DNA from 2 places in the Kitasatospora sp. NPDC058170 genome. Region 1 is predicted to be linked to the other one. Evidence: riboswitches for the same ligand, from Rfam matches in the RefSeq annotation. Region 1 holds a riboswitch; the other holds the start of a gene.

Evidence for each region. A riboswitch is a leader RNA that binds a small molecule or an ion and turns the genes downstream of it on or off. The one in region 1 is predicted to bind FMN.
Region 2: another riboswitch for FMN. It lies ahead of ribB (3,4-dihydroxy-2-butanone-4-phosphate synthase); the one in region 1 lies ahead of ACFVVX_RS08210 (riboflavin synthase).

The regions. Positions count from the first base shown of each region.
Region 1 covers NZ_JBHVUV010000005.1:174,404-181,457, forward strand. Annotated here, with positions in the region: gene ACFVVX_RS08200 (MSMEG_1061 family FMN-dependent PPOX-type flavoprotein) at 29-724, opposite strand; gene ACFVVX_RS08205 (antibiotic biosynthesis monooxygenase family protein) at 857-1,162, shown strand; FMN riboswitch at 1,612-1,739, shown strand; gene ACFVVX_RS08210 (riboflavin synthase) at 1,949-2,611, shown strand; gene ACFVVX_RS08215 (nicotinamide riboside transporter PnuC) at 2,608-3,255, shown strand; gene ACFVVX_RS08220 (bifunctional 3,4-dihydroxy-2-butanone-4-phosphate synthase/GTP cyclohydrolase II) at 3,252-4,613, shown strand; gene ribH (6,7-dimethyl-8-ribityllumazine synthase) at 4,655-5,128, shown strand; gene ACFVVX_RS08230 (phosphoribosyl-ATP diphosphatase) at 5,268-5,540, shown strand; gene hisG (ATP phosphoribosyltransferase) at 5,590-6,438, shown strand; gene ACFVVX_RS08240 (PH domain-containing protein) at 6,565-7,002, shown strand.
Region 2 covers NZ_JBHVUV010000025.1:117,150-124,203, reverse strand. Annotated here, with positions in the region: gene ACFVVX_RS27065 (MFS transporter) at 1-502, shown strand, start outside; gene ACFVVX_RS27060 (ABC transporter permease) at 536-1,240, opposite strand; FMN riboswitch at 1,472-1,602, shown strand; gene ribB (3,4-dihydroxy-2-butanone-4-phosphate synthase) at 1,850-2,506, shown strand; gene ACFVVX_RS27050 (ABC transporter substrate-binding protein) at 2,618-3,655, shown strand; gene ACFVVX_RS27045 (winged helix-turn-helix transcriptional regulator) at 4,031-4,444, opposite strand; gene ACFVVX_RS27040 (NAD(P)-dependent oxidoreductase) at 4,498-5,385, shown strand; gene ACFVVX_RS27035 (hypothetical protein) at 5,487-6,782, shown strand; gene ACFVVX_RS27030 (transglycosylase domain-containing protein) at 6,898-7,054, opposite strand, start outside.

The sequences.
Region 1 (7,054 bases):
GCCCCGCGCGCACCCCGCGTGGTCACTCTCACTCGTACCGGTACAGCAGCGACTCCCGCTCGGTCTGCTCGATCATCTCCACGGTGAGCGACGGGTCCCGCAGATGCGAGAGGGTGATCTCGGCCGAGCTGGGCTGCTCGTCCTTGCCGAGCCAGTTCTCCGGCTTCCACGCCGAGCTGCGCAGGAACGCCTTCGGGCAGTGCGCGTAGACCTCCTCGACCGCCAGCACGATCGCACTGCGCGGCGGCTTGCCGACGGCCGTCAGCTGCTCCAGCAGCCGCGGGTCGGTGGAGACGCAGGCCCGCCCGTTGACCCGGAGGGTGGTGTCCCGGCCGGGCACCACGAAGATCAACCCGGCCCGACCCGTCTCGACGATGTTGTGCAGGGTGTCCAGCCGCTTGTTGCCGGTGGCGTCCGGAACGGCCAGCGTGTACTCGTCCAGCACCGACACCAGCCCCGCCGGCCCGCCGCGCGGCGACACGTCGCACCGCCCGGCGGCGTCGGCGCTGGCCACGAAGACCAGCGAGGAGCAGGCGATCAGCTGCCGTGCCACCTCGTGGATGTGGTCCACCTGCTTGCGGCGGGCGTGGTCGCCCGGCTGCTCGTAGATCTCCCGCAGGCTCGCGGCATCCCGGACGGCGCTCTCGCCGAGAGCCGCGAACAGGCTCCCGGGGGCGCCCGACGGGCTGGTTGACGGAACGGCAGTTTCCGATGTGCTGGTCATACCGGGAATCTAGCCGAGCGCCCTCCCGAGCCCTCCGGCCACTGTCCGGGAAAGCCCGGCCAGACCCTCCCCACCAGCGGTTTTCCGCCGATAATGGGGGCCAGGGACGCGCTTTCGCGGGAGGTGGCGGCCGTGATCATCAGGATCTGGGCCGGGCAGGTCATGGCCGGCCATATCGAGGAGTTCTGCGCGCTGCTCACCAGCCGGGTGATCCCCGAGCTCAGGCGAACGGACGGCTGTCTGGGCGGTGAGCTGATGCAGTCGGTGACCGACGACGGCCGCCGCGTGCTCGTGGTGAGCCGCTGGCGCGACGAGGCCGCCCTGCGCGGATACGCCGGGCCGATGTGGCGGATCCGCCCAGTCTGGTCGGAGGGCGAGCTCCGCTATCTCGCGCACCCGCCGGAGGTCACCCACTTCACACCCATCCCGACCGCCTGACGCGCGGCTTCCCGAGCGGCCTGTCCGGGCAGGCCCGCCCGATCCTGCCCCCCCCCCCCGCGCCGCCCCGGCCCCCGCCCCGCGCCGGTCGCCCTTCTTCCAGAGTGCGAGGAATGTTCGAGCCGGACAAGCCAACACCTGTAGTGCCGCACACAGATAGGTGCCGATGTGTGCCGATGCGGGAGGAGCGCCCGGGGTGCCGCGATCGCGCGGACCTCCGCCCACCGCATCGGCGACCGGGTCGCCGACCTGCGACGACGGCACCGCCGTGGCGGGCTGTGGCGTCGGATCCCCGAGTGCCGGTCGTGCCAAGGCGGGAGGCGACGGGGACGCGGCCGAGCGCACCCCGGCGCATTCCCGCCCGTCGCGTGAAACAGACCACAGCGGAAGCCTCTCCCTGGGCCTGTGCGGACCATGGCACAATGACGTCAGAAGTAGCAGTGACGTTCAGCGCACTCCGGGGTCGGTGAAAATCCGAACCGGCGGTTACAGTCCGCGACCCGTCCGCAGCCAGCGGCCGGTTGACCAGGTGAAATTCCTGGACCGACGGTTAAAGTCCGGATGGGAGGTGTGCGCGGCGGACGAAGAGCAGTGCCCGTGGTCCCCCGGTGGACCTCGGGAAGGTGTGCGACGGGAGGACTCCCTCCCGGCGGTCCGACACCCCGACTTCGGGGGGCCGGTCACCGCGACGACGGGCCCGCCCGGTCGGCTCGCGCACCCGTGCCCGTCCGTGTCCTCTCCCGTGCCGCCCCGGAGTCCGCGCCCCCAAGCGCGAGGAGAACCCGGGTGTTCACCGGCATCATCGAAGAGCTCGGCGAGGTCGTGTCGATCGAGGAGATCGGCGACTCCTCGCGAATCCGTCTGCGCGGCCCGGTGGTCTGTCAGGGCGCGCACCACGGCGACTCCATCGCGGTCAACGGCGTCTGCCTGACCGTTGTCGACACCCCCGAGCAACTGGCCGCGGACAGCGGTGAGTTCAGCGCGGACGTGATGGCCGAGACGCTGCACCGCTCCAGCCTCGGCGAACTCGCCCCCGGCTCCCGGGTCAACCTGGAGCGCGCGATGGCCCTGGGCGCACGGCTCGGCGGGCACCTCGTGCAGGGCCATGTCGACGCCACCGGAAAGCTGTTGGCCCGCGAGCCCGGCGAGCGGGACGCGGACGGCAACCTCCGCTGGGAGGTGCTGCGCTTCTCGCTGCCCGCCACCATCTCCCGCTACCTGGTGGAGAAGGGCTCGATCACCGTCGACGGCGTCAGCCTCACCGTGGTCGAGGCCGCCCTGGACAGCTTCACCGTCAGCCTCATCCCCGCCACCCTCGCGCTGACCACGCTCGGCGCCAAGTCGGCCGGCGAGAGCGTCAACCTCGAAGTGGACGTCCTCGCCAAGTACGTGGAGCGCCTGCTCGAATCCCGCACCCTCCCCACCACCATCGCCGGAGATCCCCAGTGAACTGGCTCAGCGGAATCGCTTTCACGGCCTTCGGCGAGCACGTGAAGTGGGCCGACATGATCGGCAACCTGCTCGGTCTGTCCGCCCTGGCGCTCGGCTGGCGCCGCTCGGTGTGGAGCTGGCCGCTCCAACTGCTCTCCGGCGCCGTGCTGATCACCGCGTACCTGAACGGCCATGTGCCGGGCCTGATCGGCAAGCAGCTGATCGTGGTCGCCACCGCGGCCTGGGGCTGGAACCAGTGGCAGCGCGGCCGCCGTGACACCGGCGGGATCGCCGTGCGCTTCGCCAGCTGGCCCGAGCGGGCCGTGCTGGTGGCCGGCACCGCCTTCGGCACCAGTGCGCTGGCCTGGCTGTTCCTGGCCAACCCCAGCCTGTCGTGGAGCCCGTGGTCGGACGCGTACATCTTCGTCGGCACGCTGGCGGCGATGGTCGCCCAGGCCCGCGGCTGGGTCGAGTTCTGGTTCGCCTGGGTCGCCGTCGACGTGGTCGGCGTCCCGCTGGCCTTCAACAGCGGCTACGCCTTCTCCGGCCTCACCTACTCCATCTACTTCGTCCTGGTGCTGCTCGGCCTGCGCTCCTGGTGGCTGAGCACCCGTGAGCCGCGCATCTCGTCCGCCACCGTCCCGCAGGGAGTCACGGCATGACCGCCAACCGGACCACGAACCAGAGCACGAATTACAGCGCGAACCAGAGCGCGAGCGAGACCGCGCAGCAGGCCACGCAGCAGGCCGCGAGCCGGGCCACCGGACCGGGCGACGGCCTCGACCTGGTGCTCGACCCCGTCGAGCGGGCCATCGCCGACATCGCGCTCGGCCGCGCCGTGATCGTGGTCGACGACGAGGACCGCGAGAACGAGGGCGACATCGTCTTCGCCGCCTCCGCCGCCACCCCCGAGCTGATGGCCTTCACCATCCGCTACAGCTCCGGCGTGATCTGCACCCCGATGACCGGCGACGAGCTGGACCGGCTCAAGCTGCCCCCGATGACCCAGGTCAACGAGGACCGCAAGGGCACCGCCTACGCCGTCTCGGTGGACGCCCGCGACGGCGTCGACACCGGCATCTCCGCCGCCGACCGCGCCCGCACCGTCCGCCTGCTCTCCTCCACCGGCACCGAGCCCGGCGACCTCACCCGCCCCGGGCACGTCTTCCCGCTGCGCGCCGTCGAGGGCGGCGTGCTGGTGCGCCCCGGCCACACCGAGGCCGCCGTCGACCTGGCCCGGCTCGCCGGGCTGGCGCCGGCCGGTGCCATCGCCGAGGTGGTCAACGACGACGGCACCATGGCCCGGCTGCCCGAGCTGGTCGCCTTCGCCCGCGAGCACGGCCTGGCGATCATCTCCATCGAGGACCTGATCGCCTACCGCCGCCGCACCGAGCTGCACGTCGACCGGGCGGCCGTCACCGCGCTGCCCACCGCGTACGGGGAGTTCACCGCGGTCGGCTACCGGGGCACCATCGACGGCGTCGAGCACCTGGCCCTGGTCGCCGGCGGCCTGGACGCCGACGGCCGGCTGCCCGACGGCGAGGACGTCCTCGTCCGGGTCCACTCCGAGTGCCTGACCGGTGACGTGTTCGGCTCGCTGCGCTGCGACTGCGGCCCGCAGCTCCAGGCCTCGCTGGAGAAGGTCGCCGCCGCCGGCCGCGGCGTCGTCCTCTACCTGCGCGGCCACGAGGGCCGCGGCATCGGCCTGGCCCACAAGCTGCGCGCCTACGAGCTGCAGGAGCAGGGCCGCGACACCGTCGACGCCAACCTCGACCTCGGACTGCCCGCCGACGCCCGGGACTACAGCATCGGCGCGCAGATGCTCGGCGACCTCGGCGTGCGCTCGCTGACCCTGCTCACCAACAACCCGGACAAGCTGGCCGCGCTCACCGAGCACGGCCTCAAGGTCAAGGGCCGCGAGCCGATCGAGACCCCGCCCGGCGAGCACAACCTGCGCTACCTGCGCACCAAGCGCGACCGGATGGGCCACGAGCTGCCCGGTCTCGGCCAGGACTCCTGAAGCACCCCACCCACGTACCGACCACCGAGAGGGAACAGCACATGAGCGGCCACGGAGCCCCCGAGCTGACCATCGACAACGCCGCCGGCCTGAAGGTCGCCGTGATCGCCGCCCAGTGGCACGACAAGGTGATGAACGGGCTGCTGGACGGCGCCCACCGGGCGCTCAAGGAGCTCGGCATCGACGAGCCCACCGTGCTCCGGGTGCCCGGCACCTTCGAGCTGCCGGTCGCCGCCAAGCGCCTCGCCGAGCGCGGCTACGACGCGGTGATCGCCCTCGGCGTCGTCATCCGCGGCGGCACCCCGCACTTCGACTACGTCTGCCAGGCGGCCACCTCCGGCCTCACCCAGGTCAGCGTCGACACCGGCGTCCCCGTCGGCTTCGGCGTGCTGACCTGCGACAACGAGCAGCAGGCGCTGGACCGCGCGGGCCTGCCCGGCTCCGCCGAGGACAAGGGCCACGAGGCCGTCACGGCGGCCGTCGCCACCGCCGCCGTGCTCCGCCGGATCGCCTGAGCACCGACCGCGAGCAGGCCCGCCCACTTCGGCGGTACGACCAGCACACCGGGATCCGGACCGTGGACGTCCATCGGACTGTCCACGGTCCGGGACTGTTTACCGCCCGTAAGCCCGCACGCCGTAAGGTGAGTCCATCATGGCTCTGAAGACATTCGAGGAGCTCTTCACCGAGCTCCAGCAGAAGGCCGCCACCGGCGACCCCTCGTCCTCCCGTACCGCGCAGCTCGTCCAGCAGGGCGTCCATGCGATCGGCAAGAAGGTTGTCGAGGAGGCCGCCGAGGTCTGGATGGCCGCCGAGTTCCAGTCGGACGAGCAGACCGCCGAGGAGATCTCCCAGCTCCTCTACCACCTTCAGGTGATGATGGTCGCCCGCGGGCTGACGCTCGAAGACGTTTACAAGTACCTCTGACCCGGCCGACGTGCCACTCCACTCCCCACCAGGTAAGGAACCGACCTCCATGCTGCGCATCGCCGTCCCCAACAAGGGTTCGCTCTCGGGTCCCGCGGCGGAGATGCTCCATGAGGCCGGCTACCGCCAGCGCAAGGACCCCAAGGAGCTCGTCCTCGTCGACCCGAACAACGAGGTCGAGTTCTTCTTCCTGCGTCCGCGCGACATCGCCGTCTACGTCGGCTCCGGCCGCCTGGACGTCGGGATCACCGGCCGCGACCTGCTGCTGGACTCGCACTCCAACGCCGAGGAGGTGCTGGCGCTCGGCTTCGGCGGCTCCACCTTCCGCTTCGCCCGCCCGGAGGGCGTGGAGGTCAAGGACGTCCAGGGCCTGGAGGGCCTGCGGATCGCCACCTCGTACACCGGACTGGTCGAGCAGCACCTCGCCGACCACGGTGTGAAGGCCACCGTCACCAAGCTGGACGGCGCGGTGGAGACCGCGGTGCAGCTGGGCGTCGCCGATGTGATCGCCGACGTGGTGGAGACCGGCACCAGCCTGCGCAACGCGGGCCTGGAGGTGTTCGGCGACCCGATCCTGGTCTCCGACGCCGTGGTGATCCGGCCGAAGGGCGCGGGGGAGGACGCGGGCGTCGACCAGTTCCTGCGCCGTCTGCAGGGCGTGCTGGTGGCCCGCCGCTACGTGCTGATGGACTACGACATCCGCGCCGAGCAGGTCGGCGCCGCCGTCGCGCTGACCCCGGGCCTGGAGTCGCCGACCGTCTCCCCGCTGCACACCGAGGGCTGGGTCGCGGTCCGTTCGATGGTGCTCCGCAAGGAGGCCCAGCGGATCATGGACGACCTGTGGAGCATCGGCGCCCGGGCCATCCTGGTGACCAACATCCACGCCTGCCGCCTCTGACACCGGCGACCCGGCTCCGGGCGCGGAGCTAAGCAGCGGTTCAATGGGGCGGGGACGCGCACAGCGTCCCCGCCCCTTTCCCTGGAAACCCCGCCGGTTCCCTGGCAACCCCCACCGGAGACCCACGTGTCCACCCCCGCCGAGTTCCCCGTCACCTGGGCCCCGCGCCGCACCCGGGCCGTGCTGCTGCCGGTCTGCGCGCTGCTGGTCGTGATGTTCGCCGTGATCGCCGTCGCGCTCCCGCAGAACTGGCAGCTCAACGACCGGATCATGATGGCCCTCAGCGGCGCGCTGTTCGCGGCGGCCGGCCTGATGCTGGCCCGGCCCCGGGTGAGCGCCGACGCGGACGGCATCACCGTGGTCAACTTCGTCCGCAGCCGCCGGCTGGCCTGGGAGGAGATCGTCCGGGTCAACTTCCGCCAGGGCGACCCGTGGGCGACGCTGGATCTCGCGGACGGCACCTCGCTGGCCGCCGTGGGCATCCAGTCCGGCGTCGGCAAGGCCCAGGCCATCGCGGACGCCCGCGCGCTGCGCGACCTGGTCGAGAGCCGCGGCCGGGCCTGAGCGCCCGGCCCGAGCGCCCGGCCCGAGCGCCCGGCCCGGGAGGTGGACCCGA
Region 2 (7,054 bases), on a different contig from region 1:
CACCGACGCGCCGCGACCCGCCGCGTCGTGGCTGATCGGGGTCAACACCCTGCTCGTGATGGTCTTCCAGGTCCGCGCGGCCCGCGGCGCCGAGACCCTGGCCGGAGCGACCAGGCGCCACCGGTGGGCGTTCCTCAGCCTGGCGGCGAGCTGCGCACTGACCGCGGTGACCGACCGGCTCCCCACCTGGCCCGCGGTCGCCGCACTGGCCGTCTCCGTGGGCCTGCTGACGCTCGGTGAGCTGTGGGGGCAGAGCGCCCGGTGGACGGTCCGCTACGACCTCGCGGACCCCGACGCCCAGGGCCAGTACGGTGGCGCCTTCCAGCTGGGCACGACGCTGCCCAGGGTCCTGGGCCCCCTCCTGGTCACCGGGCTCACCGACCGGCTGGCCGGGGTCGGTTGGCTCGTCACGGGGTCGGTGTTCGCCCTCGGGTTCCTGCTCTTCCCGGCCACGATGCGGTGGGCCGAACGGACCCGCAGCACGTACACCGGCCGCACCTGACGGTGCGTCAGGCAGCCGGCCGGGCCCGGCACCTCAGCGCCGCTCCAGGCCGCCCTCCAGCAGGCGCATCAGCGCGTACAGGGCCACCGCGAGCAACGAGAGCATCAGGAGGGTGGAGAACATCCCGAGCGTGTCCGAGCCGTTGCGCTGGACGGCCAGCAGCTGACCGAGGCCCTCGCCGCCCATCACGAACTCGCCGACCACCGCACCGGTCACCGACAGCGTCACGCCGGTCCGGATCCCGGCGAGCACGCTCGGGAGAGCCAGCGGAAACTCGATGTGCCGCATCATTCCCCATCGGCCGACCCCGTCGACCCGCGCCGCGGCCAGGACCTCCTGGTCCAGGCCGCGGATGCCCAGCACCGTGTTGACCAGGATGGGGAAGAACACCATCAGCGCGCACAGCACGACCACCGGCCACGTGCCGTACCCGAGCCACAGCGCGAGGAGCGGCGCGAGCGCCACCGCCGGCACGGCCTGGGTCGCCGCGAGGTAGGGCTGCAACGCGCGGGCGGCGAGGCGGCTGCGGGCCAGCAGGTAGCCGAGCGGCAGCGCGACCGCCGTCCCCAGTCCGACGCCGGCCAGGCTCTCGTACAGGGTCGTCCCGGTCGCGTCCAGCAGCGTGTCGCGGCCGAGCTCCGCCACGAACTCCCGCGCCAGGTCGGCCGGGTGGGGGAGGAAGAACGGCGACACGGCGCCTCCGTCGACCGCCGCCGCCCAGAGTCCCAGCAGTAGCACGCCGGGCACGAGCGGGACCAGTAGCGTCCCGAGTACGCCCCGGAGGGCCCCTGCCTGCGTGTTGGGCCCCGTCCGTCGCACCGCTGATCTCCTCGCTCCTCGTACCGGGACACTCCGCTGTGCCGTGTCCGGCGACCGGCGGCGATCCTGTCACAACCGCGGCGACCGGCCCGGTGCGACCCAAAGCACTTCCGCATCCTGAGACGGATGTGTCATGATCCCTCCGAGTGTTCGCGCGCTCCGGGGTCGGTGTAATTCCGAACCGGCGGTGATAGTCCGCGACCCAGCCGACGCCATCGGCTGGTTGACCTGGTGAAACTCCAGGACCGACGGTGAAAGTCCGGATGAAAGGTAGTGCGCGGCGACACGATGTCCGGCCTGTCGGGGTTAGCTCCCCGCGGTGCGGACCTGGTGCTCGCTTTCCCCGGAACGGCGTCTGTGCACGGGGGCGAGCTGCCACTCGCCATCCCTCCCCGCGCACCCGGCGCCGTCCATTGCGGAAGTCCGTGTGCGTCAGCACGCGTCCTTCCTGATGGCCGCGTTCTCTCGTCGATCAGCGAACCCTGCGGACCCCACCGGTCCCGGGTTCCCCGACCAAGGAGAGAGCAGATGGCAACCACACTTTCCACCCCTACCGACCGCCTGCAGCGTGCGGAGCTGGCGATCGAGGCCTTTCGCCGCGGCGCCTTCGTGGTCGTCTTCGACGACGAGTCCCGCGAGAACGAGGGCGACCTCATGGTGGCCGCCGAGTACACCGACGAGGCCGCGATGAGGTACGTGCTGGACCACACCTCCGGTGTGGTCTGCGCGGCGGTGCCGTACGAGCGGTGCGAGGAGCTCGGCCTGCCGCAGATGACGGCCGACAACTCCGGCCTGCACGGCACGGCCTTCACCGTCTCGGTGGACCTGATCGCCGGTGGCACCACCGGCATCCCGGTCGACGAACGCGCCCGTACCGTGCAGGCCCTGGCCGACCCGGCCACCGGGCCGGCCGACTTCGCCAGGCCCGGCCACGTCTTCCCGGTGCGGGCGGCCCGCGGCGGCGTACTGGAACGGGACGGCCACACCGAGGCCGCGGTGGACCTGTCCCGCCTGGCCGGGCTGTCCGGCGTGACCACCATGTGCGAGGTGGTCCGACCGGACTGGAGCATGGCCCGCCTCGACGACCTGCGGGACCTCGCCGAACGGGACGGGCTGGTACTGATCTCGGTGGGCGACCTGCTGGCCTACCGGCTGGCCACCGAGTCGACCGCCCTCACGCCCTGACGCCCTGACGCCCCGCTGTCCTGACGCACTGTGCCGTCCTGACGCCCCGCAGCGCTGACGCACTGCCGTCCTGACGCACTGCCGTCCGATCGAACGAGGAAAACGATCCCCGTGAACAGTTCCCACCGGTCCGGAAGAGTCCGGCGGCTCACCGGCCTCACCGCACTCGCCGTGCTCGCCTCGTCGGCCCTCACCGGCTGCGGCGGCGCGACGGCGGGCTCCGCCGACCGCGCCGAGGGCCACGCGCTGACCATCGGCCTGACCTACGTGCCCAACATCCAGTTCGCGCCCTTCTACGCCGCCCAGTCCCTCGGCTACTACAAGGACGCCGGACTGACGGTGAACCTGCGCCACCACAGCTTCACCGACGCGCAGTTCGGCGCACTGGCGGCCGGCCAGGAGGACGTGGTCTTCGCCGGCGGCGACGAGATGCTCCAGGCCCGGTCCCAGTCGGTTCCGATCGTGGACATCGCCACCCTGTACAACCGGTACCCGGCGGCAGTCATGGTGCGCGCCGACTCGCCGGTGAAGGAGCCCGCAGACCTCAAGGGCCGCACGGTCGGCACCCCCGGCCCGTACGGCGAGACGTACTTCGCCCTGCTCGCCGTGCTGGAGAGCGCCGGCCTGTCCGCCTCGGACGTCCAGGTGCAGAACATCGGCTTCACGCAGCAGGCGGCGCTGGTCGGCAACAAGGTCGACGCGGTCACCGGCTATCTCAACAACGACGCCGTCCAGTTCGCGCAGTCGGGCACCGCCGTCCGGACGATCCAGCCGGCCGGCTCCGCGAGTTCCCTGCCCCTGGTCGCGGCCGGCCTCGGCGCCTCCCGGACCGTGCTGACGAACAGGAGCGCCGATCTCAAGGCGTTCGTCGCCGCGACCCTCAAGGGCGTCCAGTACACCGTGGACCACCCCGACCAGGCGGTGGACCTCAGCAAGAAGTTCATCCCCGGCCTGGACGACGCCAAGAAGCAGGCGGACGCCCTGGCGGTGCTCAAGGAGACCGTCCCGCTCCTGCAGTCCTCGGGTACGAAGCCCGGCTACAACGACCCGGCCGTCTGGGACCGCATGGAGGAGTTCATGCGGACCCACGGGCTGCTCACCAAGCCGGTCACGGCGCAGGAGGCGTTCGACAACTCCCTCCTCCCGTAGCGCCGGCGGACCGGTCCGCCGCCACCGCGCACGTCGGCCGAAACCCACCGGCCGACCGGCCGAACTCTTCCGGCCGGTCGGTGGGTTTCGGAAGGCGGGCCCTGGCATGGACGCTGGTCTTCGTGCCGTCCATCCCCTGAACCCGGCACGAACCCGAACACGCGCCGATTGCGACAGCCGGGCCGGCCGCGGCCCGGACCTCCGGCACGCATTCATCCGACAGGCAAGGAGTGGCCCCTGGACGACGGGCCCGTCGACGCGCCGCGCACGACGGCTCCGCCCACAGCCGAGTAGCCACCTTTTTGTGCGTACTGGGCAGCGGCATGCGGCACGACGAGACTGGTACCCAGAAGGACGAAGGGAGATGACAGCAGGTCAGGAGACCGACGGCTCGACCTGTCGGGCCTGTCCGGCGCGCCAGGCCGGCTCGGCCAGTCCGGCCTGCTCGGCCTGCTCGGCCACCATGCGGTCGAGGCGCTCGTGGCCCAGGTCGGAGACCGGGCCGAGGGCGTCGGAGAGCCGGCGGCCGAAGTCGGTCAGGGAGTAGACCGTCTTCAGCGGAAGGACGTCGTGCACCTCGCGGTGCACCAGGCCATCGGACTCCATCTCGCGCAGGGCCTGGGTGAGGACCTTCTCACTGAGGCCGGGCAGCCGTCGGCGGATTTCGGCGGGTCGCTGCGGGCCGGCCTCCAGCAGCCAGAGCAGGGACGTCTTCCACTTGCCGTCGATCACGGCAATCGCGGCGGTCACCCCGCACACGTTCGGGTTCACTGCCTGACTGCGCGTCATCTCTTTCCCTCCGGGTCATCGTTGTCCACCACCATGTCTACAGGAGATGAAGTATGCCCACCAACCACACCCAGCCCACCGTCACCGTGCTCGGCCTCGGGCCGATGGGACGCGCCCTGGCCGGTGCCTTCGTGGACGCCGGCGTCCGCACGACGGTCTGGAACCGCACCCCGGGCCGGGACGCCGCGCTGGTCGCCCGGGGCGCGGTGGGCGCGGCCACGGCGGCGGAGGCCGTGGCCGCGAGCGAGCTGACGGTCATCTGCGTGGTGAACTACGACGCCTCGGACGCCGTGCTGCGCCGCGAGGAGGTCGAGGCCGCACTCAAGGGCCGGACGGTGGTCAACCTGACCGCCGACTCGCCGGACCGGGCCCGGTCCACGGCCGCGTGGGCGGCGGAGCACGGCGTCGAGTACCTGGACGGCGCCATCATGACGCCGGCCCCGAGCATCGGCACGCCGGAGGCGGTCTTCATCCACAGCGGGCCGGCCGACCTCTACGAGCGGCACGCGCCGGTGCTGGCGGCGCTCGGCGGCACCCACACCCACCTCGGCGAGGAGATCGGCCGGGCGGCCGGCTTCGACATCGCGCTGCTGGACATCTTCTGGACGGCGATGGCCGGGTACGTGCACGCGCTGGCGCTGGCCAGGGCGGAGGGGATCAGCGGGCGGGAGCTGGCGCCGTTCGCCCAGGGGATCGGTGCGATCCTGCCCCCGCTGTTCGCGGAGTTCGCCGAGGACTTCGACAGCGGCAGCTACTCGGGCGCGATCAACCCGCTCACCTCGGGGGTCTCCACCATGGCCCACGTCGTGCACACCGCGGAGTCCCACGGCATCGAGTCCGGGGTGATGCGCGCGACCGAGGGCCTGGTCCGCCGGGCCATCGCCCTCGGCCACGGCGAGGACGGGGTGAGCCGCCTCGCCGAGGTCCTGGGCCGGCGCTGAACCCCGCCACCCCCAATCCAATATCCGGGTAACCTTTGTGACCCTCCATCACGTCCTATCAGTGCAGTGACTGAACTGTCGGACGATTTGACGGAGGCACGGTGCGGACTGCTCGTGGGGTGACCTGGGTGCTGGCGGTGGGGCTCGCTTCGGCGCTCGTCCTGAGCACGGGAGGCTCCACCCCCGGGAGCAGACCCACCGCCACCGGCACCGGCGCCGCGCCCGCGAGCCCCGCACCCGTGCCCCCCGTTCCCCCGAGCACCACGCCCTCGGCCCCCGACGGGACCCCGGCTCCGCCCCGCACACCCACGCCGACCTGGGACGGCCAGGTCAGGCTGCTCGGCGACGGCTCCACCTCCGACACCGGCCCGCAGCCCAGGCAGCCCGTGCCCGAGCGGCTGAAGCCCGGGGAGAAGCCGCCGCAGTTCGTGGTCTTCTCCTGGGACGGCGCCCTGGAGGGCGACGACCACCTCTTCTCCGGCTTCCGGAAGCTGGGCGTGGAGAACAACGCCCAGATGACGTTCTTCCTCTCCGGCCTCTACCTCCTTCCCAAGTCCAAACGCACGCTCTACCACCCCCCGAAGCACGACGCGGGCGCGGCCTCGATCGACTTCGCCACCGACGCCCACATCAAGGACACCCTGGAGCAGCTCCGCCTGGCCTGGCTGGACGGCAACGAGATCGGCACCCACTTCAACGGGCACTTCTGCGGCCCGCAGCCCGGCGGGGGCGGTGACTGGTCCAACGAGGAGTGGACGTCCGAGCTCGACCAGGCGATCTCCTTCGTCACCAACTGGCGCACCAACACCGGCTACCAGGACCTCCCACCGCTCCCCTTCGACTACACCGGGGAGTTGGTGGGCGGCCGCGCCCCCTGCCTGGAGGGCCAGCAGAACCTGCTGCCCGTCGAGAAGGCCAAGGGCTTCCGCTACGACGCCAGTTCGCCCGGCGAGTTCCAGGTGTGGCCGGTGAGGAAGGAGGGCGTCTGGAACTTCCCGCTGCAGTTGCTGCCGAACCCCGGCACGTCCTCCCAGAACCTCTCGATGGACTTCAACTACCTGGCCGGCCAGTCCGGCACCACCACGAACGGCGACCCGAAGAAGTTCGACGCCTGGGAGAAGGCGACCCGGGACAGCTACCTGGCCGGCTTCGAGCGGGTCTACAACGGCAGCCGGGCCCCGATGTTCATCGGCAACCACTTCGAGACCTGGAACGGCGGCATCTACATGCAGGCGGTCGAGGACGTGATCAAGAGCGTCTGCCGGCGCGAGGAGGTCCGCTGCGCCTCGTTCCGCCAGGTCGCCGACTGGCTGGATGCCCAGGACCCGAAGGTGCTGGACCAGTTGCGCCGGCTGGACCCGGCGCAGCCGGCGGACTGGTCGCGGCTGGTGAGATGACGACCGCCGGGCGGCTGCGGGACCGCAGCCGCCCGATCCACCTAGGGTCCGTCTTCAAACTCCCGCCTGCTCGGCGACGCCCTCCGGGCGAACCACGGGAGTTTGAAGACGGACCCTAGCGCCCGCCCGCCGCCTTCACGTACGTGCTCCAGATCCGGCCGGGCAGCGTCGAGTCCAGGGTGTCCGGGCCGGCCCCGCCCAGTCCTTCGAGAGACAGCAGCTTCATGTCCCGCAGGTCGGTCCGGAAGACCGTGACCGCCGTGGCGAGTTGT